DNA from 3 places in the Anoxybacillus sp. LAT27 genome. Region 1 is predicted to be linked to each of the others. Evidence: riboswitches for the same ligand, from Rfam matches in the RefSeq annotation. Region 1 holds a riboswitch; each other region holds the start of a gene.

Region 1 (10,190 bases):
CACTGCCTAAATGATGTTCCGATGCAAGATTGCGCGACCCATTGCTGAAAAGCATCCGTCGCCACACTTCGAGGAGAGATGGCTGGATAAGACGTGCTGAATGTCATGCCACACGCACCACAACATCTGCGCTTGACAGGAAGTTCAATCCAAAAAATTCCGATTCGCTGAGCATAGCCATGCATCCATTGCTTCTTTTTGCATATCATTTTGATCGTGCGCTTCAAACCGAGCATTGTTCGGACAGAGAAAGTTCGAAAATCCAACGATCTTCTTCTTTTCGTACCTTTTGAATCAAAACATCTGGTAAATCGATGAGTTCTTTGATAAACGGAGAGTACATGCGAATTTTCCTCCAGGTTTGGTTTGATCACCTTTACCATACAGGAAAATTCGCATTTTTTGTACCCTCTATTTTCCCTATGCATACCTATCTTAAAATCTCAAGTACAACTTGTGGTGAAGAGCCTAAATTTCCCCTTTACAATAACAAATTTAATATAAAAAATATTGACAATTTTTTTTTTTTTTTTTTTAATATTAAGTCAAAGTAATTATTCAGCTCACTTTGGTTATGCGACTGAATAGTTACATGCATTCAATGCACTAACCTTAAGGGAGGTTGTTATTATGTTCAATAAAAAGAAGATACTTACATTTTCATTGACTGCTATTCTTGCTAATTTCGTATTAGGAGAAACTGCTTTAGCGGAAACAGCAGGAGATTCAACATCTTGGAGTTACTCTAATTACAGCAACGGATCGTACGTACCGAGAACAGGTAGTCTCAAATCGTATTTTGGATACGATGGCTTCTACTATATTAGAACAGAAAGTAAGTTTACCTTAGATTCGTATAATGTGAGTCAAATTAAAGAATATAACAATGGTGGAGATAACCCTGGGACAAGTTGTGACAATTCTCCAGCATATTTTACCGTTGATATGACGGCTGTTCCTGATAATTCATTGGATTTAGAGATTAGTGCTTATGCTTCTACTACAAATTTACCTGATCCAAAATTTGATTTCGAGACAGACGGTGGAGTAGATAACCAAGAATCAGAAGTAGTTGCATTAGGTACAGTAGTTTCCCAACAGTATTTCTTTACAACAAACTGGGAAGATTTTAGAGATGGAGATAGCGGAGACAGCGGAGAAATACAGTTAAACTTTGCTATGAGTAAAAAAGGTTTTATTGATTACAACAACTGCATAAATGGTGGTGGCTATCGTGCGATTACTTACGGGGATAACCTTGGAAGACCATAATTAAAATCAACCTAATAGTACAGAATCATAAATAAAACCTGTGGTTCTAGATAAAATCGAGTAAATAGCCCTTCCCCATAGATTTTCTATATATAATGAAAATGCCAGTCAACACTCGAAAGGAGACTTCCCGTGCAAGAGCACTTTCATTTACAGACCAAGCGAAAATTCAAAAACAATATGCGACCATTTTCTTAACTATATTTGCAGCGCCGCAATCATCATTGGTGAAACAAAAAGATGCCGTGATCATTGCCATTTATCTATTAGGAAAACCGTTGGGCTTTTCTTCTGAACGGACATGGCATTGCTTTGTGGAGGGAAACTTGTTCACCAACCGACAGTTTATCGAACGGTTTCGGTACAATCGACGGTGTCGAGCGTTGTTCTTCGTGATCAAATGGATTCGCTGAACTCGCTAAACGTGGAAAACGCCATGCCTATGCAGTCGTAGACAGTATGTCGATCGAGTTGTTCCATAATGCAAGAATGCATCACGTCCAACAATTCTAAGAAGGTATCGCTGACATCGGGTATTGTGAGTTGAAACAGAAGTGGTACTACGGATTTAAGCTTTATCTTCAAGTGACCGATCAATGATTGCCAATGGGATATGAGGTGGCGGAAGCGTTTTGTCATGATCGAGTCGCCGCTGAAATAGCCATGACACAAGTTCCCCATCTCTACAATTTGGGTGACGAGGGATTTTTGGTTATTATTTACAAATAAAGATATATAAAGAATATCAAATTACCTTCTGGACTCCATCTCGCAGAAAACAGAAGCATTACTCATCGTCACCATGGGAGGGATGGATCAAAGATAAACGAAAAGTGATTGAGACGGTGTTCTCTGTCCTTGCCGATCAGTATCGGATTACAAACATTTGTGCCAACCCCATTTCAGGATTTGAAGTGGCACTTGATGGCGTTTGTTGGTCTATTCACTTGTCACACTCGGACTAATTGAGCGCTAGCACTCAACTAGCACCACGGGTATAGTAACTATTTAAGGAGGTCAATAAGATGGCTTGGAGCAAAAAATTTTTGTTGGCAGTAGCTGGACTAGGTTGTGCGTTGGCCTTTACTTTTAACATAGTTGAAATTGGGAATGCTGCTTCTAATGGGGATAAAGAAGTGGAACAAACTTTTGATAAATCGAATCTAATAGAGCAGTATAAAAATATTGAGAAAACAGAATTGGGTGTAGAAAAATACAAGAAACTTATTACCGAAAAAAATAATGAAATTAAGAACAAAAAAGTTGAGGATATTAATACCACTATCACATTTTCTCGGCCATTAGAATTTAAGGAATTAAAGGAATTTGTAAAGAAACACAAAGTTAATCCTCAACAATTTGTAGCACGTGCTGTAAAAGGTGACGAGCGTATAACACTTGCCTTTAAACCACACGTGGAGGAGAAACATGTTAGTATGGTGAAAAAACAACTTAAAGAGGAATACAATGCGGAGTTTGTTGGTTTTATTGATATGTACGGTTTTGTGAGTCATGAAGATTTAACAGCAATTGAAAATGATCAAGTTACTTTCCTTGCTGATACAACAGGAGATAAATATTTCTTGAAACACGAAAAAGACAATGGTTTTGCCCATGCACTTTCTTGGTTATTAGAAGATGTTAAGAAGAAAAAAGAGGAAAACAATAAATAATTAAAAAATCTTAAAGGGAGTAGATATCTACTTCCCTTAAGTTTTTCATTAGGAGTGAAATCATGTTCAATCCAGAACTTTATTTTTATTACATTTTGTTAATTATTCTTTTAATTTCTACTTATTTATTCTATAGAAGAACAAAAAATTTATCTAAAACACTCCTTATGACAATTACTGCACTTTTTTTCGTATCCATAGTTTGCAGTATTAGTTTAGCACTTAATTATTATCAATCACTGAAACCGAATACAGAAGGTATTGGAATTTCAAATGTGATCGCATATTGGCTACTAGGGGAGGATGCTTGGGCACCAGTATGGACTATTCAGTTATTCAAAAAGGCTTACTCTATTTCCTTATGGATTACACTTATTTTATTTGTTTTCCTCATAATTCTTTTATTCATGAAAAGGAAAAAAAGTGAATGAAATACATGAACTAAAATGTTATATACCAAAAATTTCTATATAAAGTAACATAAAGAATAATATAAAAAACACCTGTGAGCGACTTTTTTAAGGAAATTAAAGGAGATTATGGGTTAGGATTACACACCCTTCAAGTTTAGTGTTAAGCGTCGTTGTGTCCATACGCAATGTTTGTGATCATGAGCTGCAGAAAAAGAATACCCACATGTTTTAGGCATGCCAAATAACCCTCTTGGAGAGGGTTATTTGGCGTTTTTAGTGTGCTCGGCATGGGTGCAATCTCTAGGGTGAAAGTCCCGAACTGCGAAGGCAGAAGTAGCAGTTAGTTTAACGCAAGGGTGTCCGTGGTGACGCGGAATCTGAAGGAAGCGGGCGGCAAACTTCCGGTCTGAGGAACACGAACTTCATATAAGGCTAGAACTTCATATAAGGCTAGAACTTCATATAAGGCTAGAACTTCATATAAGGCTAGGTATCATTGGGTGAGTTTGCTAAACAAAACAAAGCCCTTTCTGCCGAAGGTGATACAGAGTAAATGAAGCAGATAGATGGAAGGAAAGATTGCACTCTTACCCGAGGAGGTCTGATGGATACGTGAAGTACGCTTCATAACCTACTTCGTGATAAGTAGCTGAACCATCAGAAGTCAGCAGAGGTCGTCGTACGAATCGGTCTAGAACGATTCGGAAGAACCGAACAATCAAGAGAAAATAGCCCTTGGCTTCAGTCCGTCATGATGAACCCAGAAAACGAAGTGCCTCCCAAGAGAAAGGAAACGGTGAATCCCGTGGGGGATCTCTTGGAGGGTGGAGTGACGACTGGCATAAGAAGATCAGCTATTTACGGAAGGAAGAAGAACGATGCTCTTAAATCAAAAAAATTTCTTGCGTCACTGATCTTGATTGAACCGCCGTATACGGAACCGTACGTACGGTGGTGTGAGAGGACGGAGGTTAATCACCTCCTCCTACTCGATTGCGATCGGTCCGCCGAGCTGTTCAATGCGTGGATCAACGTTTGTGAATTTTTTAAAGTTTTCCCGGAACTTCGCCGCGAGCTCTTTTGCTTTTTGTTCATATGCTTCCTGATCTGCCCATGTGCTTTTCGGTTGTAACACTTCATCAGGCACACCGGGAACGTGAAGCGGGATATGAAGACCGAAAATAGGATCTTGAACAGTTTCTACGTTGTTTAATTCTCCTTCTAACGCCGCTTTTACCATCGCGCGTGTATACGATAGCTTCATTCGTTCACCAACGCCGTATCCACCACCAGTCCAACCGGTGTTTACTAAAAACACTTGAACACCGTGGGCGTCAATTTTTTGACCAAGCATGTCTGCGTAACGCGTTGCAGGAAGCGGTAAAAACGGTGAACCGAAGCATGTAGAAAATGTTGCTTCCGGCGCTGTCACTCCGCGTTCTGTGCCCGCTAACTTGCTCGTATAGCCGCTTAAGAAATGGTACATTGCTTGTTCTTTCGTTAATTTACTAATTGGCGGCAATACGCCGAACGCATCTGCTGTTAAAAAGACGATTGTATGCGGATGGCCAGCAACGCTCGGCTGCACGATATTATCCATCGCTTCGAGCGGATATGCTGCGCGCGTATTTTCAGTTAATGTTGCATCGTCATAGTTTGGTATGCGCGTGTCTGGGTCAACGATGACGTTTTCTAATACAGAGCCGAAGCGAATCGCATCAAAAATTTGTGGCTCTTTTTCACGTGATAAGTTAATGCATTTGGCATAACATCCGCCTTCAATATTAAAGACACCGTTGTTTGACCAACCGTGCTCGTCATCGCCAATTAACCGACGGTTTGGATCAGCAGAAAGCGTTGTTTTCCCTGTGCCTGATAAACCGAAAAAGAGCGCGACATCGCCTTCTTGACCGACGTTTGCTGAGCAGTGCATCGGGAAGATTCCTTGCTCTGGCAATAAAAAGTTCATGACAGAGAAAATCGATTTTTTCATTTCCCCTGCATATTCTGTTCCACCAATTAGTACAGTGCGGCGCTCGAATGAGATGATAATAAACGTTTCTGAACGCGTGCCATCAATAGATGGATCAGCTTTAAATGTTGGTGCAGAAATGACTGTAAATTGTGGTTCATGTGTTTGTAATTCTTCCGCTGTTGGACGAATGAACAATTGATGAGCAAATAAGTTATGCCAAGCAAATTCGTTGACCACTTGAATCGGCAAACGATAAGCTGGATCTGCGCCTGCAAAGCCATTAAATACAAATAGTTCTTCTTTTGTCATTAAATAATCGATCACTTTGTTGTAAAGCTTATCAAATACCTCTTCAGAAATAGGTTGATTGACAGTTCCCCAATCAATTTTATGTTTCACAGACGGTTCTTCGACAATATATTTATCCTTTGGAGAACGGCCTGTATATTTCCCAGTTGTTGCACAAATTGCTCCTGATGAAGTTAGGATGCCTTCTTTCCGAGTTAGTACTTTTTCTACTAGTCGTGGTACAGATAAGTTATGAAAAACCCCATCCCTTTGTAAGAGTGTTGATAATTTGTTTGTCAGTTCAATGGAATTCATTGGACAAAACCTACCTTTGTTTGATTTATCTTTATGTAAAAAGTATAACACATTTTAATAAATAGTCCATACTAATTCGTGTATTTTTCTTCAGTTTAATTTCAAAATAATCCATATAGAAAAACGTTGACTCGTTTCGTACGGATGTGGTATGATGCTGAAATGAACGGATACTCTTATCCCGAGTTGGTGGAGGGAGACAGGCCCGATGAAACCCAGCAACCGTCACATACGTGAAAAGGTGCTAACCTGTGGCAAGGGAACGCCCTTGAACGATAAGAGTGAAAGGCGCAGACAAATGCAAAAACCTTTCCTCTGAGGGAAAGGTTTTTTTCACGATAGACCATAATAAGAGGGATGAGTACCGTATCATTTGTCATTATACTGAGGAGGAATGTTTGAATGCCTAAACGTCGTCTGTTTACATCTGAATCTGTAACGGAAGGGCATCCGGATAAAATTTGTGACCAAATTTCCGATGCGATTTTAGATGCGATTTTAGCAAATGATCCAAATGCGCGTGTTGCGTGCGAAACGAGTGTAACAACAGGACTTGTTTTAGTGAGCGGAGAAATTACAACATCTACATATGTAGATATTCCGAAAATTGTCCGTGAAACGATTCGTGGAATTGGCTATACGCGTGCAAAATACGGTTTTGACGCAGATACGTGCGCCGTATTAACATCCATTGATGAACAATCTCCAGATATTGCGATGGGTGTTGACAAAGCGTTAGAAGCTCGTGAAGGACAAATGACAGATGAAGAAATCGAGGCGATCGGTGCAGGAGACCAAGGATTAATGTTTGGCTTCGCGTGCAACGAAACGAAAGAGCTTATGCCGCTTCCAATTTCACTTGCCCATAAGCTTGCGCGCCGTTTAGCAGAAGTGCGTAAAGAGGACATTTTACCATACTTACGCCCGGACGGAAAAACGCAAGTGACAGTGGAGTATGATGAAAACGGCAAACCTGTACGCATTGATACGATCGTTGTTTCCACACAACATCATCCAGAAATTACGCAAGATCAAATTGTGCGCAACATTAAAGAACATGTTATTCAACCTGTCGTTCCAGCGGAGTTGATCGATGAAAATACAAAATATTTCATTAACCCAACAGGTCGTTTCGTCATCGGTGGTCCACAAGGTGACGCAGGGTTAACAGGACGCAAAATTATCGTTGACACTTACGGTGGTTATGCTCGTCACGGCGGTGGGGCTTTCTCAGGAAAAGACCCAACGAAAGTAGACCGCTCGGCAGCATATGCGGCTCGTTACGTAGCGAAAAACATTGTCGCAGCAGGCCTTGCAGATAAATGTGAAGTGCAATTAGCATATGCGATCGGTGTGGCACAACCTGTATCGATCTCAATCGACACGTTCGGCACAGGCAAAGTGTCTGAAGATGTATTAATTGAAGTGGTGCGCAACAACTTTGATCTTCGCCCAGCAGGCATTATTAAAATGCTTGACCTTCGCCGTCCAATTTACAAACAAACAGCTGCTTACGGCCACTTTGGTCGCACAGATATTGATCTCCCTTGGGAGCGTACAGATAAAGCAGAAGCGTTAAAACAACAAGCATTAGAGTTAGCGAAGTAAGGAAAAGAGGAGAGTTACAAGATGTAGCTCTCCTTTCCTATTTTTTAAGTAAGAACAGAAAATGAAGCAATACCAAATAACGTACCGAGCATACAACCAGCAAGTACATCAGAAGGATAATGAAGCCCTAAATAAATGCGCGAAATAGCAACGCTACATGCGATCGGCAAGAGCCAGATTGTTAATGACGGGGCGTATAGTAAAAATGGGACGATGACAGAAAATATTGCAGTCGTATGTCCTGATGGAAATGAATGGTCAGTTAATGGGTTTTTTGTTACTTTCGTTTTATGCAGTGAAATATACGGTCGTTTGCGAGGATATATTTTTTTCATCATTGCGACAGGAATATGGCTGAGTGCTAAGGCGATCGCACTTGCGATAGCAGTATCGCGCCATTCATCCCGCAATAGCCAAATGGCTAGCATAACCGATGTAATTGAAAATGTAGCCCCTCCAACGTGTGTAATTGAACGAAAATAGGTGTTTAGCCATTTTTGATCAAAATAACGATTAATGCTGTAAAACAACTTGCACTCCCAATCGTACCATTTTCGTAACATAAGCAAATCCCCCTGATTTTATGATAAAATACATATGTGAAGTCAATAATAAAACAATGTAAAAATACCACGCTTATTTGTCGCGTGGTTTGTTTACTTGAAGTGATTTATAATATTGTCCTTTTTCGACATATTCGCGACGAATGCGTGCCATTTCACGCTCATCTTCTTCAGTTAATTCACGAATCACTTTCGCAGGACGACCGAATGCAAGTGTGCGTGGCGGGATTTTTTTTCCTTGTGGAACGAGGCTGCCAGCGCCGATAAACGCACCTTCACCAATTTCGGCACCGTCTAAGATGATCGAACCCATGCCGATGAGTGCGCCTCTTTTGATGATCGCACTATGCAAAATGACTTGATGTCCGACGGTGACATCATCTTCAATGATCAGTGGATTGTTTGGGCTTTGGTGAAGGACAGAGTTGTCTTGGATGTTTACACGGTTGCCGATGATCGTTGGTGCGACATCTCCACGAATGACAGTGTTAAACCAAACACTCGTTTCCTCTCCAATTGTTACATCACCTGTAATAGTGACGTAATCGGCGATGAAAGCAGAACGTGCGATGTTTGGTGTATGTTCTTTATATGGATAAATCATTTCACTCGTCCCTTTCGTTTCGTTTTGTTATATTTAGTGTACAAATTTTTCGGCTATTCGTAAACATAAAGGAGGGGTGTATATGTGGAAATGGGAAGGAGAAAATGCAAAAGGAACGATCGTGATCGTTCACGGTGCGGCTGAGCATCATGGACGATATAAATGGCTTATTGAAATGTTTCGCATGCACGGTTTTCATGTTGTTGCAGGAGATTTACCAGGGCAAGGAACGACATCACGCAGTCGAAGAGGACATATTGATTCCTTTGACGAATATATCGAAGCGGTTGCCAGTTGGGTGCATGAAGCAAGCGTGTATGAACAGCCTGTTTTTTTACTCGGTCACAGCATGGGGGGGCTCGTCGTCATTCGTACATTGCAAGAAAAGCGTCTTCCTGTGCGCGGTGTCATTTTATCTTCTCCATGTTTAGGGCTCGTTCACTATCCGTCCAAAGCACTTGAAATCGCTTCGCACATTTTAAATGTCATTCATCCGAAAAAGCGTTTTCCATCAGGGTTAACGGTGGAGATGGCGACTCGAAATGAAGAAGTGCGTGAGATGGATAAAAACGATTCATTATACGTGACGAAAGTGTCTGTTCGCTGGTATCGTGAGCTAGTCAAAGCCATTCGGATTGCTCATGATAAAATTGCGGACTTACCAGACGTTCCGATGCTTGTCATGCAGGCGGGAGATGATAAAATTGTCGATAAAAGTGCAGTGAAATCATGGTTTGATCAGTTGACGGTAAGTGAAAAAGTGTATAAAGAATGGCCAAAACTATATCACGAGATTTTTAACGAACTTGAACGTGAACAAGTATTTTTATATGCCCATACGTTTTTAACTTTGCAGCTGCAAAGGGGTGAACTCATTGAACGTTCCAACAAATCCGTTTAGTCTAATGCGAGCTGTCTATCATCGCGTTTTTCCGCTTGTTCACCGGGAACTAGCCGTTTGGAAAAAAAGAGCAGAAGCTATTCCAGATGAAGAATTGCGCAAACAGGCGTTAGCGAGTATCGCAACAAAAACGTTTCATTGCGAAGGGGGCGCGATTTTAGCTTTACTGGCGGGAAAAGAAATGGAGCGATGCATTCGTTTTATCGTTGCTTATCAAACGATTAGCGATTACCTCGATAATTTATGCGATCGCAGTACGTCGCTTGATCCGACTGACTTTCGTGCGTTGCACGATTCAATGATCCATGCGTTAACTATTGGAGCAAAAAAAGAGGCATATTATCGTTATCGTGCCGAACAAGATGACGATGGCTATTTGCATGCTCTTGTCGATACGTGCCAAGAAATGTTGGGAGGAGTTCAACATTATGAAGTGATCGCTCCATTTTTACATGAACTTGCATCATATTATTGTGACTTACAAGTACATAAACATGTAAAAAAAGAAGAGCGCATTCCGCGCTTGAAGCAATGGTTCGCTAAACATGAAGCATCGTTGCCGAAAATGGAGTGGTACG
Region 2 (10,190 bases), on a different contig from region 1:
CGGGAAAAACTGATATACCGCTTTTGGCGCAAGCGAGTTCGTTCGTTTTGCCTCGGCAAGTAATTCATCGATGAGCTCTTTTAACATGATCGCTTTTTCATTTCCTTCCGCCAACAGTTGTTTGACGTTTCCTTTTAAGCCAAGATGGTGACCAAGAAGCATTTGCCAATTGACGTACGGTTCGATATGTGAAAGCGGAATGTGTTGTAATATATGCCTTTCTGTATCGGTCGGAACGTAAATAGGTGCTTGCTTCACATTGGACTTTGTCATGACGGCGACAGCGTTTTGCTGTTTTGTTACATGTTCCACTTTTTCTTTTTTCTCATAGACGATATCTTGTTGAACGATGCGATTGGCTAGCGTCAGTCCTTCCATCGCATCTTTGGCGTACAAAACGATACCGTCATATTCAGGGGCAATTTTCGTATCGGTAAATTTGCGTGACAGAGCCGCTCCGCCAACTAAAATCGGTAACGAAATGCCGGCTTGTTTTAAGTCTTGGGCGGTAAGCACCATTTGTTGTGCGGATTTAACAAGCAGTCCTGATAAGCCAATCATATCGGGCTGTTCGTGTCGCACCGCTTCGATGAGTTGTTGTGGTGTCACTTTAATGCCTAAGTCAACGACATGAAACCCGTTATTGCTTAAAATAATGTCGACTAAATTTTTGCCGATGTCATGTACATCTCCTTTGACGGTTGCAAGCAGCACTTTTCCTTTCACGCTCGTTTCGTTTTTCTCCATATACGGCTCTAAAAAGGCGACCGCGGCTTTCATCACTTCCGCACTTTGCAACACTTCGGCGACGATGAGTTGGTTGTCGTTAAATAAACGACCGACTTCGTCCATTCCGTTCATAAGCGGACCGTTAATAATGTCAAGCGGGCTGTACGTTTGTAATGCGAGCGTTAAATCTTCAATGAGCCCGTCTTTCGTTCCTTCAACGACATATGCGGCGAGCCGTTCTTCTAACGTCATATGAACGTTTGTTTGTTTCGGTTGCTTCGTTTTATCGCGATAAAATTGAATAAAAGCGTTTAACGTTTCATCGTTTGTGTCAAATAACAACGCCTCGGCTAAACGTACTTCTTCTTCAGGAATGGAAGCGAATCGCTCTAATTTTTCGGTATTGACGATCGCATAGTCGAGACCAGCTTGTGTGCAATGGTATAAAAAGACGGAGTTTAACACTTCGCGTCCGACAGGTGGCAAACCGAATGAGACGTTGCTAATGCCGAGCATCGTTAAACAGTTCGGCAAATGTTGTTTAATGAGGCGAATGCCTTCAATGGTTTCTTTCGCTGCACCAATATATTGTTCATCTCCTGTGCCGATCGGAAAAACGAGCGGATCGAAAATGATGTCGTGCGGTGAGACACCGTATTTGTTGACGAGTAAATCGTATGAACGAAGGGCGATATCAAGTTTTCGTTTCGCTTCGATCGCCATGCCTTGTTCGTCAATCGTGCCGACGACGACCGCTGCTCCGTATTGATGAAGAAGCGGAACAATTTTTTCAAATCGTTCTTCGCCGTCTTCTAAGTTAATCGAGTTAATAATCGCTTTTCCTTGCGAATACGACAAGGCGCAAGCGATGACGTCTTCATCGGTCGAGTCGATGACAAGCGGCACTTTTACTTTTTTCACGACTTGTTGAATAAATTGCTCCATATCTTCTTTTTCATCGCGGTCAGGGTCGGCTAAACAAATGTCGATGACGTGCGCCCCGTTTTTGACTTGAGCGCGAGCAATTTCTGCCGCTTCTTCATATTTTCCTTCCGCAATGAGCCGTTTAAACTTGCGCGAACCGATGACGTTCGTTCGTTCCCCAACAAAAAGCGGACGCATCGTTTCATCGTAAATGAGCGCATCAATGCCTGACACAGCATGCATCGCAAACTGTTTCGGAATCGAGCGGGGCGGGATGTCGCGAACGGCTTCGGCGATCGCTTGAATATGTTGTGGTGTCGTGCCGCAACAGCCGCCGACGATATTTAGCCATCCTTTCTCGGCAAATTGGCGAATTTTTTTCGCCAGCATCTCGGGCGTTTCGTGATAATGTCCTTCTTCGTCAGGAAGACCGGCGTTCGGATAGCAGCTGACGGCGGTGTTCGCTAATGAAGCGAGCGATCGTAAATGATCGGTCATAAATTCCGGCCCTGTGGCGCAGTTTAAGCCGATAGCAAAAGGTTTCATATGTTGAACGGAAATAAAAAACGATTCGATCGTTTGCCCGGCAAGCGTCGTTCCCATCGGTTCGATCGTTCCAGAAATCATAAGCGGTACTTGTTTTCCAACCGCTTGAAACGCTTTCGTAATGCCGAGAAACGCAGCTTTCACGTTTAACGTATCTTGGCACGTTTCTAACAACAACAAATCGACGCCGCCAAGCAATAAACCGCGCGCTTGTTCTTCATAGGAAGAAATGAGTTCGGCAAATGTCGCTCCGCCTGTGACAGATAGCGTTTTTGTCGTCGGACCCATCGAACCGGCAACGAAGCGAGGGTGATCGCTCGTTGTATATTTTTCAGCCGCTCGTTTGGCGAGTTTCGCTGCTTCAATATTTAATTCAAGCGCTAAATGCCCGAGGTTGTATTCGTCTAAGACGATGCGGGTCGCGCCAAACGTATTTGTTTCAACGATGTCCGCCCCTGCGGCGAAATATGCTTCGTGAATATGTGAGATGACATGAGGGGCGGTGAGCGTTAAATATTCGTTACATCCTTCGTACGCTTCCCCGCCAAAATCGTCCGCCGTTAAATTGGCCGCTTGAATCATCGTCCCCATCGCGCCGTCAATAATTAAAATTTTTTTCTCAAGCTGTGCAAATAAACTAGCCATAGTAAACCGTCCTTTCTTTTGCGAGCCGTTCTTTTTCATGAATGTAGCGAACGAGTTCGACTGTCATGTCGTAGCGTAAAAACGGTGTAATTAAATAAATGCCTTGGAATAAATCGAATGCTGCGTCGATAAGCGATTTGGCGATTGCCAATCCTTCTTTTGTTGCTTGAATCGGGTCGTTGGCACAAGCGGCCATGCGAGCGCGAATGTCATCAGACAATGTAATGCCCGGCACTTCATGGTGTAAAAAGTCGGCGTTGCGCGCGCTTGTCAAAGGCATAATGCCGATGTAAATCGGTGTTGATAAATGCTTTGTCGCTTCATAGACGTCTTCAATTTGTTTTTCGCTATAAAGCGGTTGTGTTAAAAAATAATGGGCACCACATTCAATTTTTTTCTCGAGCCGTTTCACCGCTTTATCTAAATGGCGCACGTTCGGGTTAAAGGCAGCGGCGATCGAAAAGTTCGTTTTTTGTCCGAGCGGTTTGCCCGAATACGAAAGCCCTTCGTTAAATTGCCGAATTAACGAAATAAGGTCAAATGACGATAAATCGTATACGGACGTTGCCCCCGGAAAGTCGCCGACTTTCGATGGATCGCCGGTTAAAGCAAGCACATCGGTCATGCCGAGCGTATGAAGCCCCATTAAATGCGACTGTAGGCCGATTAAGTTGCGATCGCGGCATGTAATGTGAATGAGCGGGCGCATGTTCAGTTGTTGTTTGACGATCGTTCCGACAGCGACATTGCTAATGCGTGGTGTCGCCAGCGAGTTGTCGGCGAGCGTTAGCGCATCAATATGTGCTTCTTTTAACGCTTTTGCGCCTTCTAAAAATTTCGTTAAGCCGAGTTTTTTCGGCGGGTCAAGCTCGACGATAATTGACCGACGCATGCGCGCGATGTCAGCTAGGGAAGGTGCAGATGTTTGTTCCGCTTCTTGAACGGTGATTGTATGCCGCTGTTTGACTTCCTTTTCATATACAGGTGTGCGGTCAGAAAGGGCGCGAGCGATGGCGGCAATATGTTTTGGCGTTGTGCCGCAACAGCCGCCGATGAGGCGCACCCCTTGATCGCGAAACGCCCGAGCGGTTTCTTCAAAATATTGTTCGCTCGTTTCGTAAACGAATCGCCCGTCGCGATATTGCGGCAAGCTTGCGTTTGGGTATACAGATAAAAAGGCGCGCGATGGAATCGGCACTTCTTCAAGCGAGCGTAACATATGGTACGGACCGAGATGGCAGTTTAAGCCGACGACATCGGCGCCAAGCTGTTCGAGTTGATACAGCGCCTCGGCAAGCGGCATGCCATGTTGTAAGACGCCAATGTCGTGCAATGTGACGTGGGCGATGATCGGCAACGTCGTTTCTTGGCGAGCGATGGACAGAACAGTTTGCAATTCTTCAAAATCGTAATACGTTTCAAGTAAAAGCCCATCAACATTTTCGTTTAACAAGACGTACAGCTGTTCACGAAACGTTCGTTTCACTTCTTCAAGGGAAATCGCACTTTTGTTTGTGCTGCGCAATCCTCCGATCGTACCGAGCACGTAGGCGCGTCCTTTTGCGGCTTGTTTCGCAAGACTGACCGCTGCTTCGTTTATTTTTTTTACGTCATCTTGTAGCCCGTAACGCGCCAGTTTGACGTAGTTCGCGCCGTATGTGTTCGTTTGAATGATTTCAGCACCTGCATCAATATACGCTTCATGAATATGAACGATTTCTTCAGGTTTTGTGACGTTTAATTCTTCAAAACAACGATCGATGCCGTGTGCATATAATAACGTGCCCATCGCTCCGTCCGCGATGACGATGCGTTCTTTTAAGTCATTTAACAATCCCACGTCCATTCCTCCATTTCTCCGTTTAAAGTAAAAAAGTCTTCCTCATAAGAAGAAGACGTGACGCGCTCCTTCTTATCTTCCAAGCGAATCGCTTGCTGGACTTAGCACCTTGACGATCGTCAGGTTGCTGAAGGTTCATCGGGCCAGTCCCTCCCCTTCTCTCGATAAGATGTTGTATGAAGTTACTCATAAATGTAACTGATTTTTTAGAAATATTCAACTATTTTTAATTAGAAAAGAAAAAGAAGGCAGCGCGCCTTCTTAACGGTAGTTGACGAATTGGACGTCGATCGGTAAATCTGCTTCGCGAATCGCGGCGATTACTTTTTGCAAATCGTCTTTACTTTTGCCGCTGACGCGAATTTGGTCTTCTTGAATTTGACTTTTTACTTTTAACCCTGTATTTTTAATGATTGTGTTAATTTTTTTCGCGTTGTCTTTGTCGATGCCTTGAACGAGTTTCGCACGCTGGCGCACCGTTCCGCCAGACGCAGCTTCCACTTTTCCGTATTGAATGTTTTTTGTAGGGACGCCACGTTTAATAAGTTTGCCGATGAGCACATCTTTCAGTTGTTCAAGCTTAAATTCATCGTCAGAAATGAGAATAAGCTCATCTTTTTCAAGCGAAATGTCGCTTTTGCTCCCTTTAAAGTCGTAGCGGTTTTGAATTTCTTTTAACGCGATGTTGACGGCGTTTGTGACTTCCGACAAATCGACTTTTGACACGATATCAAACGAACTTTCTTTCGACATGACGATCACCTCAATTATAAATTCGTTGTGCTTCCATTATAGTCGATTGTTGTCATACGAACAACTTTACAAAATTTTTATATATAAAAAGTAAACAAAACGTCGAACGATGTCGATATAATAAATGAAGTGAGATTTAATTGAATAGTAAGGAGATGAGGAAATTTTATGAAAAAAGTATTTTCACTCATCGTGGCAATCGTTTTACTCGTTGCCGCGGGGTGTTCACAAACGAGTTCCTTTCAACCGAAAGAGCGAATAAAAGTGGGCATTATGTTGTCGGACGTCGGACTCGGTGATCAATCGTTTAGCGATTCGGCGTTTAAAGGATTGATGAAAGCGCGTGATGAACTTGGCGTCTTTTTTGACTATCGCGAGTTAAAAGAAACGGGAACGTATGAAAAAGGGCTAACGGAACTTGTTGAAGCTGGAAACGATCTCGTCATCGGACTTGGGTTTATGGTGCAACAAGATTTAGAAAAAGTCGCGAAAAAATATCCGAAACAGCAATTTATATTAATTGATGCGGTGTCTGATTTGCCAAACATCACTTCGATTACGTTTAAAGAAGATGAAGGAAGCTTTTTAGCGGGCGTCGTCGCTGGCATGTTGACGAAAACGAACAACGTTGGCTTTGTTGGCGGAGCGGATGTGCCATTAATTCGCAAATTTGCAAACGGCTTTATTCAAGGGGTAAAAGCGGTGAAGCCAGAAGCAAGCGTGCAAGAAGTGTATGCCGGCAATTTCGGTGATGATAAACTTGGGGCACAAATCGCGAAACAAATGATCGGAAACGGTGCCGACGTGTTGTACGCAGCAGCAGGGTTTACAGGTGTTGGCGTATTGCGCGAAGCGGAGATGAATAAAAAATATGCGATCGGTGTCGACAGCGACCAATATTTTTATGCGGAAAAAGCGGTTGTGACATCGATGTTAAAAAATGTCGATGTGGCGCTATATACGGTCATTCAACAATATGTCGAAAAGAGAGAAGTGCCTAAAGGGACGGTCGAACTCGGCTTAAAAGAAAACGGTGTTGATTTAGCACCGATTCGCGTTGTGACATTCACTCCAGAACAACAAGCAACGCTTGAAAAATGGAAAGAAAAAGCGACGAACGGCATCGCAAAATAAAGGAGGGGTACGATGTCCATTAAACAGCGATTGTTATTTCATTCATTAGCTACGCCAGTTATTGCGGGCGCCATTATTGTGTTTATTATTATGAATATGCTTTCGATTCAATCGTCAAACCAAGATTTTGTGCCACTCATGATGAAGGCGCAACATTTACAAGCAGAATTGAAAGCGACGAAGCAAAGTTTAAGCAACTATGCGTATAGCCCGACAGAAGGAAATAAACAAGAAGTGCTTGTTCATTTAGCGGAATCGGAAAAGCTACTTCAAGCGTTAAATAAAGGATTAACTCAACCGTATTTCCGTTCTGCACTTGAACAGGCGAATAAAAAATTTGCGGCGCTTGATGCGGAAGCAACAGCGGCACTTGATGCGCGAAATGTAGCGGAAATTCGCCGTCAGTCGATGCGTGCGGAAGGGGTGTTAAACGACGTATACGTTGTGAACACATATGTCGCTGAATATTATACGTATATGCAACAAACGTTACAAAAACAAATTTCAGGTGTTATTACCATTTCGCTCGTTGCGATCGTCATCGTGTTATTGTTTGCTGGATTTAGCGGATTCCGTTTAACACAAAAAATTACGACGCCGCTCAAAAAAATTGCTGAAAACGCGAAGCAAATCGCAAGCGGCAATTTGCGCATCGAGCCTGTGAAATATAACGGGAAAGATGAGCTTGCTGATTTAAATGCAGCGTTTACAACGATGGCTGATCAACTGAACGGTTTGCTTCAGTCGGTCGATACAGTAAGTAAGCAAGTCGAGACGTTTGCGAAAGAAATTGATGAAGAAACAAAAATGTTAACAGAAATTAACAATCAAGTCGCTGTCTCGACGAATGAATTATCCGCTGGGGCGCAAAGCATTTCGGAAGACTTGCAAAGTGCAGTACAGCTCATTGAACGCATGGAAGGAACTGTACAACAAAACGTTGCGCGTACGGAACAAGCGGCGCGTTATAGTGACGAAGCGGTAGAAGCGATTGTGCACGGTCAAGCAGCGTTAGCAGAACAAAAAACATTTATTGATGAAAATGCCAAGGCGACCGCCTCAATCGAACAATCGACGGAACAGTTTGCGGCGTATGCAAGCAAAATTGAAGATATGGCGAAAGCGGTATCTGATATTGCGACACAAACGAACTTATTGGCGTTAAATGCAGCGATTGAAGCGGCGCGAGCAGGAGAAGCAGGCAAAGGGTTTGCCGTCGTCGCTGAAGAAGTGCGCAAACTTGCAGAAGAATCGTCGAAAGCGACAAATCAAATTTTTGAGATGGTGCAGCTCATTCAATCGGGATTAACGAATGTGACCGAGGCGGTTCGCCGTGGGGTAAATATTGCGGAAGCGCAAACGAAAGCGATTGAGACGACAACCGATGCGTTTGCACAAATTGAAAGTAAAGTACAACATATTACAACAGACATGCAAGCGCTTGTGATCGGTATGGACGAATCGAAAGAGCTTGGTAAAAACGTCTTGCAAAATGTCGAAAGCATTAGTGCCGTTGTCGAACAGTCCGCAGCAGGTAGCGAAGAAATTGCTGCGTCGATGGTTGAGCAATTAGAAGCGTTCAAAAAAATGAGCGAAAAAGTAACGACGTTGCGCCAACTAACAGACGACTTGCAAAAAATGATGGCAAAGTTTCAAATGAAGTAAAAAAGATGCTCCGCGCGAGCATCTTTTTTACAAATGGTTCGTTTCTTTTGAATAGGCGCGTTTGCCAGCTTGGCGGTTTTTTTCGCGTTCCATATTTTTCTCGTGTCGTTTCGCGTTATTGTCTTTTGCTTTTTTGTCGTTATCGCTCGTCATATGTTCGCCCCCTTTAAGGGGTAGTGTAGTCATTGCGCAAGCTGTTTATTCAAGAAAAAGAGGGCAATTGTACCTGGGCCGGAATGTGCACCGATGGCGCCGCCGATTTCAGAAATGAAAAATTGTTTGCAGCCGAACGTTTCTTCAATCATCGCTTTTAGTTCGAGCGCCGTTTGCTCATCGTCGCCATGGCTAATACCGATGAGCTGGTTTTGCACGTCTGCTCCGCGCTCTCGCATGATCTCAACCATGCGCTTTAGTACTTTCTTCCGCCCGCGCACTTTTTCAATCGGAATCAACTTCCCATCTTCGACATGAAGAAGTGGTTTAATGTTTAGTACCCCGCCGACAAATGCTGCTGTTTTGCTGACGCGACCGCCGCGCGCTAAATATTGTAGGTCATCAACGGTAAAAATATGTTCCATATGGCGACAATACGTTTCAATGGTCGTCACGACATCTTCGTATGCGATACCGCTTTCTGCAAGCTCAACGGCTTTTTTCACGACAAGCCCAAGACCGAGCGATGCGCATTTCGAGTCGATAACCGTTAACTTCGCGTCAGGATATCGTTCAAGCACATCGTTTTTTATCATGACCGCTGTTTGATATGTACCGGATAAAGCAGAGGAAAAGGCGATATAAATGGCAGGAATGTTTTCTTTGGCGAGCGTCGTAAATAGCTCTTCCATTTGCGCTGGTTTTGCTTGCGACGTTTTCGGTACATCTCCGTTACGCATCGCGTCGTACACTTGCTTTGGTTGAATCGTTAGTTGGTCGTCGTAGTCGTGACCGTTTATATGAACAGCTAACGGTAAAAAAGCAATTTGTTTTTCTTTTATAAAAGAAAGTGGCAAATCGCACCCGCTATCCGCTATAATTTTAATATTCATTTCAATCACCCCTATGTACATACTTATTTTAAGTGTAGCGGTTATAAGGAAAAAAAACAATTTTAGTGCTTTGTAGGAGGATGTTCTGTGGACGTAAAAAAACTGTTTGTCGTCGTCATTGGCGGATTATTAAACGCCATCGGCATGAATTTATTTTTAATTCCAGCGAACGTATATACGAGTGGATTTGCTGGAGCGGCGCAGCTTATTTCGAAAGTTGTCGGCGACTACACACCTTATGCGCTTTCGACAGGTTTGTTGCTTTTTTTATTCAACATTCCGGTCGCTATTTTAGGATGGAAGAAAGTAGGGAAATCTTTTACGTTTTATAGCTTTTTAAGCGTTGTAGTCATGTCGCTCTTTCTTGAGCTTATCCCGGTTCGTTCACTTTCTGAAGATATTTTACTGAATGCAGTATTCGGCGGGGTGATTGCGGCAGTCGGAACGGGTTGGACGTTAAAATGGGGGGCGTCAACAGGCGGCTTAGATATTATTGCCCTTGTGTTGTCGCGCGTAAACGATCGCTCTGTTGGGACGTACATTTTTGCACTCAACTCCATCATTATTTTAACCGCTGGATATATGTACGGTTGGGAAAAGGCGTTATATACGCTTGTGACGCTGTATGTGACGACGCGTGTCATCGATGCGATTCATACGCGCCATCAAAAGCTTACCGCACTTATTATTACGACAAAAGGGGAAGAGATGAAGCAAGCGATCAAGTCACAAATGATTCGCGGCATTACCGTCATTCCGGCCAAAGGGGCATTTTTAAACGAAGATAAAGATATGCTAATGATCGTTATTACACGTTATGAGTTGTTTGATTTAAAACGAATTATTAAAGAAGTCGATCCAAAGGCGTTTACAAACATTATGCAAACGACAGAAGTTGTCGGGTTTTT
Region 3 (10,190 bases), on a different contig from region 1:
TTAACTTATATATGATCCGCGATATTACCTCAAAAAAAGTGCTTGAGCGTGAACGGACGATTAACGAAACGTTATTTAAAGATTTGTTTAATCGCGCAGGCGACGGCATCGTCATTTTTGATGAACAAGGACGCTTTATTGATGCGAATCCTTCCTTTTGTGCGAGCGTCAATGTATCGAAAGAAGAACTATTCAAATTATCGATTCAAACATTTATTCCAATTGAATATTACGATTTATTTGAACAACTGTTGCTCACATTAAAACGAACGGGAACGGTATCGAGCGAACTTCCGTTTATTTTAGGGGACGGCATGCAAAAGCTGTTTGAACTGACGTTAACAGCGAACGTACATAGCGGCTTTTTTATGGCGATTATGCGCAACGTGACGGAAAAACGAAGCATGGAGATGAATTTGCAACGAAGCGAAGAGCGATTTCGTGCTATTTTTGAACACGCTCATGAGGCGATTTTAATTTGCGATGATTTCGGAAACATTTTGCGCGCCAATCCAGCGGCAAGCCGAACGTTTGAATTGCCGCTTCATGACCTTGTTCATGCGAACTTAATGCAGTTTATTGATGCAAAAGATGAAAAAGTACGTCACGTATTACGGCAATTTTTCCGCGATGGAGAAATTCGTGATGAATTAACGTTTCATATGCCAAACGGGGAGAAAAAACAACTTGAATTTACTTCGAAAAAAGGGGTTATTAACGGTTACCATTTAACGATTTTCCGCAACGTAAGTGAACGGAGAAAAATGGAGAAACAGTTGCGTGAACAAGAACAAAAATTTCGCAACGTATTTAATCATGCGATGGACGGCATTGTGTTAATGGATAACGAACAGCGTATTTTTGATGCCAATCCGGTAGCATGCCGTATTTTCGCGCTTTCCAAAGAACAGTTGATGGAAAAAAGGTTGCATACATTTATCGGAAGCAACGATTTGCATAAATTTCAAATGTGGTTGAACAACGGAGAGGAAGAAGAACAATTTACAATTACAGATGGCGAAGGAAAGAAAAAAATCGTTGAATTATCGTTTAAACCGAACATTATTGAACGTGTCGGTTTGATGATGGTGCGCGACATTACCGAGAAAAAAGAAATGGAAGAACAACTTCGCAAATCAGATACGTTAAGCGTCGTCGGTCAACTGGCGGCAGGCATTGCGCACGAAATTCGCAATCCGATGACAGCGCTAAAAGGATTTATTCAGCTTTTACAAGGAAGCATCGGCAATGATTGTGAACAATATAATATGTATTTTCACGTCATTATGTCAGAATTAAAACGGATTGAGTCCATTATTACTGAATTTCTAGTATTAGCAAAACCGCAAGCCGTTCATTACGAGCGAGGCGATGTCGCAAAAATTATGCAAGAGACGGTCGATTTGTTAAGTGTACAAGCGACGATGCATAACATTCAAATTGAAGCCACATATGAGCCGGTTCCGCCAATTTATTGCGATTCGAAACAACTAAAACAAGTGTTTATTAACATATTAAAAAATGCGATTGAAGTGATGTCAAAAGGCGGAACGATTACCGTTTCCGTATCGCACGTTGCAGAGGGGGTACGCATTGCTGTCCGCGATGAAGGAAGCGGCATTCCGAAAGATAAAATCAAAAAATTAGGCGAACCGTTTTATACGACGAAAGAGCGCGGAACGGGACTTGGCTTAATGGTCAGCTATAAAATTATTGAAGAACATCAAGGGCGCATTGACGTCGAAAGCGAAGTCGGGGTTGGTACAACGTTTTATATTACTTTACCAATTGTTAATGACATGCGATGAACCGATATGATCGTTGGCTATGAAACCGTTCGTCCAGAAGATGTCGCTTCGCACTATCAATGTCGACTAGGCAAATGGTACTTTGATGAACAAACGAAAAAACAATTGCAAGGCACGCCGGCATACGAAAAATTAAATGCTCCCCACGAACGGGTACACGTTGCGGCAAAAAAAGCGGCGGAAGCGTACGCTAAAGGCGATCTAAAAGGTGCCGAAGCGCAGTTAATCGAACTAGAACAAGCATCGATAGAAGTGATTCGTCTCATTGATAAGCTGATGGAAAAAGTCGAAAAAGAACGGACGTTTGAAACCCACCTCGCATAAGGTGGGTTATTTTTTTACGATATGGGACAACGCAAGTGCGAAAATGAGTAGCGCTCCTTTTATAATATCTTGTGCATAGTACGGGACGTTCATCATCGTCAGCCCGTTTAACAACACGCCAATAAAAATCGAGCCAAGTAACGTACCGATCACATTCGGTTTGCCGGCACCAAACACGGAAAAACCGATAAAGGCAGCGGCGACGCTGTCCATGAGTAGCGATGCGCCCGCAGATACTTGCCCTGTACCAATGCGGGAAGCGAGCACAATACCACCTAAAGCGGCAAACAATCCGCTAATCATATACGCATATGTACGATAGCGGTTGACAGGAATGCCGGTGAGATGAGCGGCTTCACGATTTTCGCCTGTCATATAAAATAAGCGGCCTGTTTTTGTATATGTTAAAAAAAGATGCGCACAAACGACGAGCAAAAGCATAAGCAACACAGAAAACGGGACGCCAAACAGCTCTCCTTGTCCGATAAATAAAAACGATGGAATAAATTTTCCAGGTGCCACGCCACCTTCGGGAAGTGGCATATCGTTATAAATGGAAAAACCTTTCGTATACGTGAGCTGCACGCCGTTAATGATGTACATGACCGCTAACGTCGCCAACAAGTCAGGCAAACGAAGGCGAATAATGAGAAACGCATTGAGCAGCCCAACGAGCGCTCCGAGAAGAAGCGGAACGGTAAGGGCTACGAAAAGTTCTTGACGATGTAAAACGAGCGCGGAGGCGCTGGCGATCGTTGCTAAGCTGACGGTGGAGCCGACCGATAAATCAAACCCGTCGACAATTAACGAAAACGTAATGCCGATCGCAACAAGCGTCACAATGGAAATAGAGCGCAAAATGTCGCTAAAGTTGGCGTATGTGAAAAACGAATCGAGCGAGAAGCTAAAAAAAGCGATGACGATTACGATAGCGAGTATCGTTCCGTACTTGTATAAAAACTTCAACTTGTTCCACCCCCTGTCATGTCGTAGACGAGCTGTTCATACGTCGCCTCGTGCGCGTCCATTTTTTTTATGAACCGCCCGTCGACCATGATGTAAATCGTATCGGCGATATGAAGCAATTCTTGACATTCGCTCGTTAAATAAATGATCGCTTTTCCTTTTTCAGCAAGCGCGCGAATGATGGCAAACACTTCTTCTTTCGCATGCACGTCAATGCCTTTTGTCGGCTCGTCAAAAAGAAAGACGTCGCCATTTGTTTGTAACCATTTCCCGATGACGACTTTTTGTTGATTGCCGCCGCTTAAATGTTTCACAAGCGCAGTCGGCGAAGATGGGCGAATATGTAACGATGAAATAAGGTTTGTAGCGATCGTGCGTTCACGTCGTTTGTCAATCCATTGCCATGGGGCGATGTTTGACAATAGGCGTATGGTCAAGTTTTTTTCGATCGTTTCGTTCATAAAAAGCCCTTGTTTTCGCCGTTCTTCAGGAATGAAACAAACGCCTGCTTCAATTGCATCTTTTGGCGAGTTCCACGTTTGCTTTTTTCCATGCAATATGCGTTCGCCTGTCGTTTTTACGTGAGCGATCATACTTTCGGCAAGTTCTGTTTTTCCTGCACCAACGAGGCCGGCGATACCGACAATTTCACCACGCCGAACAGCAAGATCGACGGTCGTGTTCGTTTTCGGGATATACAATTGTTTCACTTCAAATATCGTTTCGTCGCGGACGGTGCGCGCTCGTTGCTCGTTCGTTTCTTTTTGGCGTCCGACCATATGGCGCACGATGTCTTCTGTCGTTAGCGATACATCGCCTTCGTAAACGATGGTACCGTCTCGTAAAATCGTCATGCGGTCGCATATGCGTTTTACTTCGTGCAATTTATGCGAGATGTAAATAAACGACACCCCTTGTGCTTTCAATTGTTCCATCATCGCAAACAATCGTTTCGTTTCTTCTTCGCTTAATGAAGCGGTTGGTTCATCTAAAATAATGTAGCGAGCGGAAGAAGAAAGGACGCGCGCAAGTAAAATAAGCTGTTTTTCATGAAGCGTGCACGTCTGCACCGGTGTATCAAGCGACAAATGGGCTAAGCCGACGCGTTCAAGCAATTGTAAAACAGTTGCGCGCTGTTTCGTTTTGGAAAAGAACATACGTTTTTGTTCGACCATTTGTTCAGCGAGAATATTTTCATATACAGATAAAGCAGGGAATAACGCCGCATCCACTTCTTGAACGACATGTCCGATGCCGGCTCGTTTCGCATCTTTCGGCGAAAAAAATGTATGTGGCTGTCCATCGATTTCAATCGTTCCGCTAGTCGGTTGCAACACGCCAGCTAAAATGTTCATTAACGTGCTTTTTCCTGCGCCATTCATACCTAAAAGGGCGTGAACTTCGCCCGGTTGGATATGGAAGTTCACGCCGTTTAATACGGTCACATCACCAAATGAATGAACGATTTGTTTCATGCGTAAACCGCTCATTGTTTTTTCACCTTTTCTTCAAGCGTCTTCATCCACGGCGAAACCGCAACATTCGATTGGCCCCAGCTTGTAATGTAGTTGTGCAGTTCGCCCATCGACACTTGCTCATCTGGTAAATCAGAACGTTTCACTAAATGCGGTTCAAGTGAATAAATATTTGGCGTTTGTTCGCCGGCAATTTTTTGATACGCAAAGCGCACTTGCACGCGTCCGACTTCCGCTGGGTCAGTTGCCGTTGTTGCGACCCATGGGCTATTCGGTTGTTGAATGAGTTGTAAATCTTCATCGCTTAAGTCGATGCTGTATACTTTAATTTCTGTTCGACCTGCTTGTTGAATGGCGCGCGTCGCTCCTTTAGCGAACTCATCCCACGTCGCAAAGACGGCGTCGATGTCGCCTTTATTCGGATATTTTTTCAAAATGGCTTCCATTTGTGTTTGTGTATCTAATGCAGTATTGGCGCTTGCCGTGCCGAATTTGGCGACTTCTTTTATGTTCGGATATCGTTTTTGAAACGCTTCATATATGACGTGGCGGCGTTCCATCGGCGTAAAGCCGCCGACCCAAATCGTGACGATTTCGCCTTCACCGTTTAAATCTTCCGCTAACGTTTTTAACGTTTTCCATGCTAAGCTGTAATCGTCTTGGTCAATGACGGTGACACCTGGGATGTTTAAATCGTTATCGAATGCGACGACGTGAATGCCTTTGGCGAGCGCTTTTTCAACCGGTGCTTTTAACGCATCGGCGCGTCCGTGGTCTAATAAAATCGCATCGACGTTTTTGCTAATTGCTGTTTCGACGTACGATGCCATTTTCGTTAAATCGTTATCGGCGTTATAAATTTGCACGTCGCCTCCGAATTTCGCGACTTGTTCTTTTACCCCAGCGATATATTGCGATGAAAATGTGCCGATCGACATTTGCATAATGGCGGCAATTTTAATCGGTTTGTTTAATGCGGTTGGAATGTCCGCTCCTGTTGTTTCATTCGTTTGTTTCGTTTCTTCTTTCGCCTGCTCTGCCGGTTTTGAGACGGCGTCTTGTTCGTTCGTGCATCCTGTTAAAAGGGCAAATATAAGCACGATGAGTATCGATAGTTTTTTCATGCGAAAACCTCCTCAAATAATGTCGGTAGCTTCGTTTTGTAGTCGCCGGACACGATACCTTTTTCTGTAATGATGCCGGTAATGAGTTCATGCGGCGTAACGTCAAATGCAGGATTGTACACGTTCACATCCGGCGCGATGTTTACACCAGCGATATGGGTCACTTCTTCTTTCGCCCGTTCTTCAATCGGAATGTCGTCGCCTGTTTTCGTCTGTAAGTCGATTGTTGAAAGCGGGGCGGCGACATAAAACGGAATGTTGAACGCGTTCGCCAAAATAGCTAAGCCGAGCGTGCCGATTTTGTTCGCTGTATCGCCGTTGGCGGCAATGCGGTCTGCCCCGACGATGACGGCAGAAATGCGCTTTGCTTTCATCGTTTGCGCCGCCATATTGTCTGTAATGAGGGTCACATCGACGCCAGCTTGCGAAAGTTCCCAAGCGGTCAGCCTTGCGCCTTGCAAGACCGGGCGTGTTTCACAAGCGTACGCATGAAGGATGATTCCTTTTTCTTTCGCTAAATGAAACGGGGCGAGCGCCGTGCCGTAGCGTGCCGTTGCAATCGCCCCCGCATTGCAAATTGTCATGATGCGGTCGCCGTCTTGAAACAAAGAAAGGGCATATTCACCGATGCGGCGGCAGACGTCTTCATCTTCAATTTGAATGCAAATTGCTTCATGAATAAGCGTCGTTTTTGCTTCGTTGACAGATGTGGCGTTGGCGACGCTTTTCATCAGCCGATCAAGCGCCCAAAATAAATTGACGGCAGTCGGACGCGAGCTTGCTAAATAGTCGCGATCGCGCTTTAGTTTAGTATGAAATGTCGCTAAATCATCGGTTTCATATAATTTGGCTGCAAGTGCTAATCCGTAAGCGGCGGTCATGCCGATCGCTGGTGCCCCGCGCACTTTTAACGTGACGATCGCGTCCCATACGTCTTTTATATTTTTTAATTCTAAATATTCAGTCTTATGAGGCAACGCTTGTTGGTTTAAAATCGTAATATGCGTATCATGCCATTGTACTGCTTTCATCATTTTCCTCCTAGCTGTTTACATGTGCGGTTTGTTCAACGAGACGTTTGAAATCATCGACACGAAGATTGTGTCGATGGACGATCAGCTCGCGTCCGAGACGAAGGGCATGGCGTTTCGCTTCGAGCCGCCGTTCAAGCGGCAATTCCTCCAAATCGGCTACGTGCGCTAAGCCGATCGTGCGGCGAATGACTTCGCAACCAGCAAATCCGATCGCTTCGACGAGCGCATCGTTCATGATGTCGTCGAGCACGAAAGAAACGCGCGCATACGGTTCGTTGCTTTCTTGCCAACATGTTGTAAATGTGCGAACAAACACGTCCCACGTTTTTTCAATATGTGTAAAGAGCGGCTCGCATTCGCTTTCATGGCGAGAGAGGGCGTTTAATAGTAAATTGGCAAAAAAATTCCCTAAATCAAAGCCGATCGGACCGTAAAATGCAAATTCTGGATCAATTACTTTCGTGTCATCGTCACTTGCGAATATGCTTCCGGTATGTAAGTCGCCATGAAGCAACACGTCTGCTTTTGTTAAAAAGAGCCGTTTCAATTTCGCTACTTCGCGCTTGAGTTCATCATCTTGCCAAAGCTGTTCGACATCGGCGCGCAGTTCTGCTTCAAAGTTGTTCGTGTCGTGATCAAAAAACGGGTCGGTAAAGATGAGATCTTCCGTAATTTTACAAAGTTCAGGATTTGTAAACTGTTGGGCGAGCTTCTTTTTTTGTTGTTGATTCATGCCAAAATCAGACGTATAAAACGCCGTTTTCGCGACAAACTCGCCGATATGTTCAGAAAGCTTCGGAAATGTTTTTCCTTCGATAAGTCCACGACGTGCAATTTGTAAATGGGATAAATCTTCCATCACCGTAATCGCTAAAGTCTCATCGGAATAATACACTTTTGGTACATACTGAGAGGCGTAGCTTGCGAATGTGCGCAACGCTTGGCTTTCAATTGTCGCTCGTTTTAATGTGAGCGGCCAGCTTTCTCCGACGACTTTCGCATACGGTAGCGCTTGTTTGATAATGATGCTGTCGTTTGTGCGTTCGTTGACGATGCGAAAGACGAGATTTAAGTTGCCATCACCAATTTCTTGACTAGAAAGAAGGGCATCTTCTTGGAATAGCCCTAAACGAATCGCGAGCGCGACCGCTTTTTGTTCTGTTAACGGTTCGTACATATGAATTCCCTCCTTGACATAAATAAAAAACCTCTTTCGCTGAACGAAAGAGGTTTGAAGTTTGCTTCGCACCTCTTATCTCTCAGCCTACTGCTGCAAGAATTAGCACCGTGCGTCATCGCCGGTTGCCGGGTTTCATCGGGCTCGTCCCTCCACCTGCTCTTGATAAGAGTGTTTATCTTTATTTGAATATTTGAATGTTTTGAATAGTGAAAACGTTTCGTGAATTCGCTTGATTTGAATCATACATCGCTTCTCGCTTGTTTGTCAATCTTTTTTTTCAAAAATTTTATACACGTCTGGGCGACGATCAGCAAAAATCGGGATGCGGGCGCGTACGCGTTGTACTTCGCTTATGTCGATCGTTGCCTTGATGACCGTTTCTTGTTCGCTTCCTTCTGCAAGAATATTTCCCCACGGATCGATAATCATCGAATGCCCAGCAAACGTGTTGTTCGGGTCTGATCCTGCACGGTTGCACGCGACGACGTAACATTGATTTTCGATCGCTCGCGCCATTAATAACGTGCGCCAATGATGAAGGCGCGAAAGGGGCCATTCCGCAACGACAAATAACACTTCCGCACCGTTTAGCGTATGCGCGCGAATCCATTCTGGAAAGCGAATGTCATAACAAATGACCCCCGCACACGTCGTTTCATCGAGCGAACATAGCCCGGTCGTTTCTCCCGCTTGTAAATATACATGCTCATCCATCAATTTAAACAAATGAAGTTTGCTATATTCACAAACGACATCGCCGTTTCGATGGACGATATACATCGTATTCGTTATGTTGTCCGCCACTTTTTTCGCGACCGATCCACCGACGATATGCACATGATACGTGCGGGCAAGTTCGGAAAGAAACGCTTTCGTTTGTTCGCCGTTTTCATCGGCAATATGAGCAAGTCTCGTTAAATCGTAACCTGTCGTCCATAGTTCAGGTAAAACGACGACATCGGCTTCTTTCGCGATTTGTTCCATGTAGCGCACGACTGTTTGTTTATTTTTTTCCGGTGCTCCAAACGCAATGTCCATTTGTACGCAAGCGATATTCATCTCATTCACCTCAAAAAAATTTTCTTTACATTTTGATTTTTACGATATATGATTCTTGACTAGAATTTCAACCTTTTTGTGAAGTAGGTGTGAAAAATGAAAACATTTCCGCAATCGAACTTGTTACAGCAACTTCCGAAGCAATTTTTTGCTTCGCTCGTGCAAAAAGTGAACGCAGTCATTGCCGAAGGGTATGATGTCATTAATCTCGGACAAGGAAATCCAGATCAGCCGACACCAGCGCACATTGTAAGCGCGATGCAACAGGCGGTAGCAAAGCCTATGTATCATAAATATTCACCATTTCGCGGCTATTCGTTTTTGAAAGAAGCAGTCGCGACGTTTTATAAACGCGAGTATGGCGTGACGATTGATCCTGAAAAAGAAGTCGCTATTTTGTTTGGCGGAAAAGCAGGGCTCGTTGAAATGCCGCTTTGTTTATTAAATCCGGGCGATGTTGTGCTCGTTCCTGATCCCGGTTATCCAGACTATTGGTCGGGGGTCGTGCTTGCGCGGGCGCGCATGGAAATGATGCCGCTACGGGCGGAGAATGGCTTTTTACCTAATTACGAGGAGCTAAACAAAGATGTCGTTCGCAAGGCGAAACTGATGTTTTTAAACTATCCGAACAATCCGACCGGCGCAACCGCAACGAAACCGTTTTTTCAACAAACCGTTTCGTTTGCTGAAAAACATCGTATCGGTGTTGTACACGATTTCGCATACGGAGCGATCGGCTTTGACGGGAAAAAGCCAGTAAGCTTTTTACAAGTCGAAGGGTCAAAAGACGTTGGTATTGAAATTTATACGTTCTCAAAAACGTACAATATGGCAGGATGGCGCGTCGGTTTTGCGGTCGGTAACGAAAGCATGATCGAAGCGATCAACGTGTTGCAAGATCATCTATACGTCAGCATGTTCGGGGCGATTCAAGAAGCGGCAGCAGTCGCACTACTTGATTCGCAACAATGCGTCGCCGAGCTTGTCGCGACGTATGAAGCAAGAAGAAACACGTTCGTTCATGCATTGCGTGACATCGGCTGGAATGTGCAAGCGCCAGCAGGTTCGTTTTTCGCTTGGCTTCCGGTGCCAAACGGCTATACGTCGGAAACGTTTGCTGACCTTTTGCTTCAAAAAGCGCACGTGGCGGTCGCTCCGGGCATTGGGTTTGGCGAACATGGGGAAGGTTATGTGCGCACAGGGCTGCTCACAAGCGAAGC

Evidence for each region. A riboswitch is a leader RNA that binds a small molecule or an ion and turns the genes downstream of it on or off. The one in region 1 is predicted to bind S-adenosylmethionine.
Region 2: it holds a riboswitch for S-adenosylmethionine, as region 1 does, so the genes downstream of both, LD028_RS04805 (bifunctional homocysteine S-methyltransferase/methylenetetrahydrofolate reductase) here and metK (methionine adenosyltransferase) in region 1, are expected to answer to the same signal.
Region 3: it holds a riboswitch for S-adenosylmethionine, as region 1 does, so the genes downstream of both, mtnK (S-methyl-5-thioribose kinase) here and metK (methionine adenosyltransferase) in region 1, are expected to answer to the same signal.

Annotation. Positions count from the first base shown of each region.
Region 1 is NZ_JAIWYK010000445.1:397,535-407,724, reverse strand. Features, by position in the region: partial or broken gene LD028_RS17545 (ISL3 family transposase) at 1-343, opposite strand, end outside; gene LD028_RS17540 (hypothetical protein) at 631-1,272, shown strand; partial or broken gene LD028_RS17535 (IS982 family transposase) at 1,405-2,248, shown strand; gene LD028_RS17530 (hypothetical protein) at 2,298-2,945, shown strand; gene LD028_RS17525 (hypothetical protein) at 3,008-3,376, shown strand; gene pckA (phosphoenolpyruvate carboxykinase (ATP)) at 4,344-5,936, opposite strand; SAM riboswitch class I at 6,110-6,218, shown strand; gene metK (methionine adenosyltransferase) at 6,339-7,544, shown strand; gene LD028_RS17510 (phosphatase PAP2 family protein) at 7,589-8,107, opposite strand; gene LD028_RS17505 (gamma carbonic anhydrase) at 8,181-8,711, opposite strand; gene LD028_RS17500 (alpha/beta hydrolase) at 8,794-9,612, shown strand; gene LD028_RS17495 (tetraprenyl-beta-curcumene synthase family protein) at 9,587-10,190, shown strand, end outside.
Region 2 is NZ_JAIWYK010000064.1:63,561-73,750, forward strand. Features, by position in the region: gene metH (methionine synthase) at 1-2,844, opposite strand, end outside; gene LD028_RS04805 (bifunctional homocysteine S-methyltransferase/methylenetetrahydrofolate reductase) at 2,837-4,684, opposite strand; SAM riboswitch class I at 4,754-4,855, opposite strand; gene LD028_RS04810 (YajQ family cyclic di-GMP-binding protein) at 4,946-5,437, opposite strand; gene LD028_RS04815 (BMP family lipoprotein) at 5,606-6,571, shown strand; gene LD028_RS04820 (methyl-accepting chemotaxis protein) at 6,584-8,236, shown strand; gene LD028_RS04825 (DUF3941 domain-containing protein) at 8,264-8,389, opposite strand; gene LD028_RS04830 (DegV family protein) at 8,419-9,282, opposite strand; gene LD028_RS04835 (YitT family protein) at 9,370-10,190, shown strand, end outside.
Region 3 is NZ_JAIWYK010000434.1:53,187-63,376, forward strand. Features, by position in the region: gene LD028_RS13345 (PAS domain-containing sensor histidine kinase) at 1-1,808, shown strand, start outside; gene LD028_RS13350 (CZB domain-containing protein) at 1,815-2,132, shown strand; gene LD028_RS13355 (ABC transporter permease) at 2,139-3,098, opposite strand; gene LD028_RS13360 (sugar ABC transporter ATP-binding protein) at 3,095-4,588, opposite strand; gene LD028_RS13365 (sugar ABC transporter substrate-binding protein) at 4,585-5,697, opposite strand; gene mtnA (S-methyl-5-thioribose-1-phosphate isomerase) at 5,694-6,731, opposite strand; gene mtnK (S-methyl-5-thioribose kinase) at 6,739-7,908, opposite strand; SAM riboswitch class I at 7,981-8,080, opposite strand; gene LD028_RS13380 (carbon-nitrogen family hydrolase) at 8,176-8,970, opposite strand; gene LD028_RS13385 (pyridoxal phosphate-dependent aminotransferase) at 9,067-10,190, shown strand, end outside.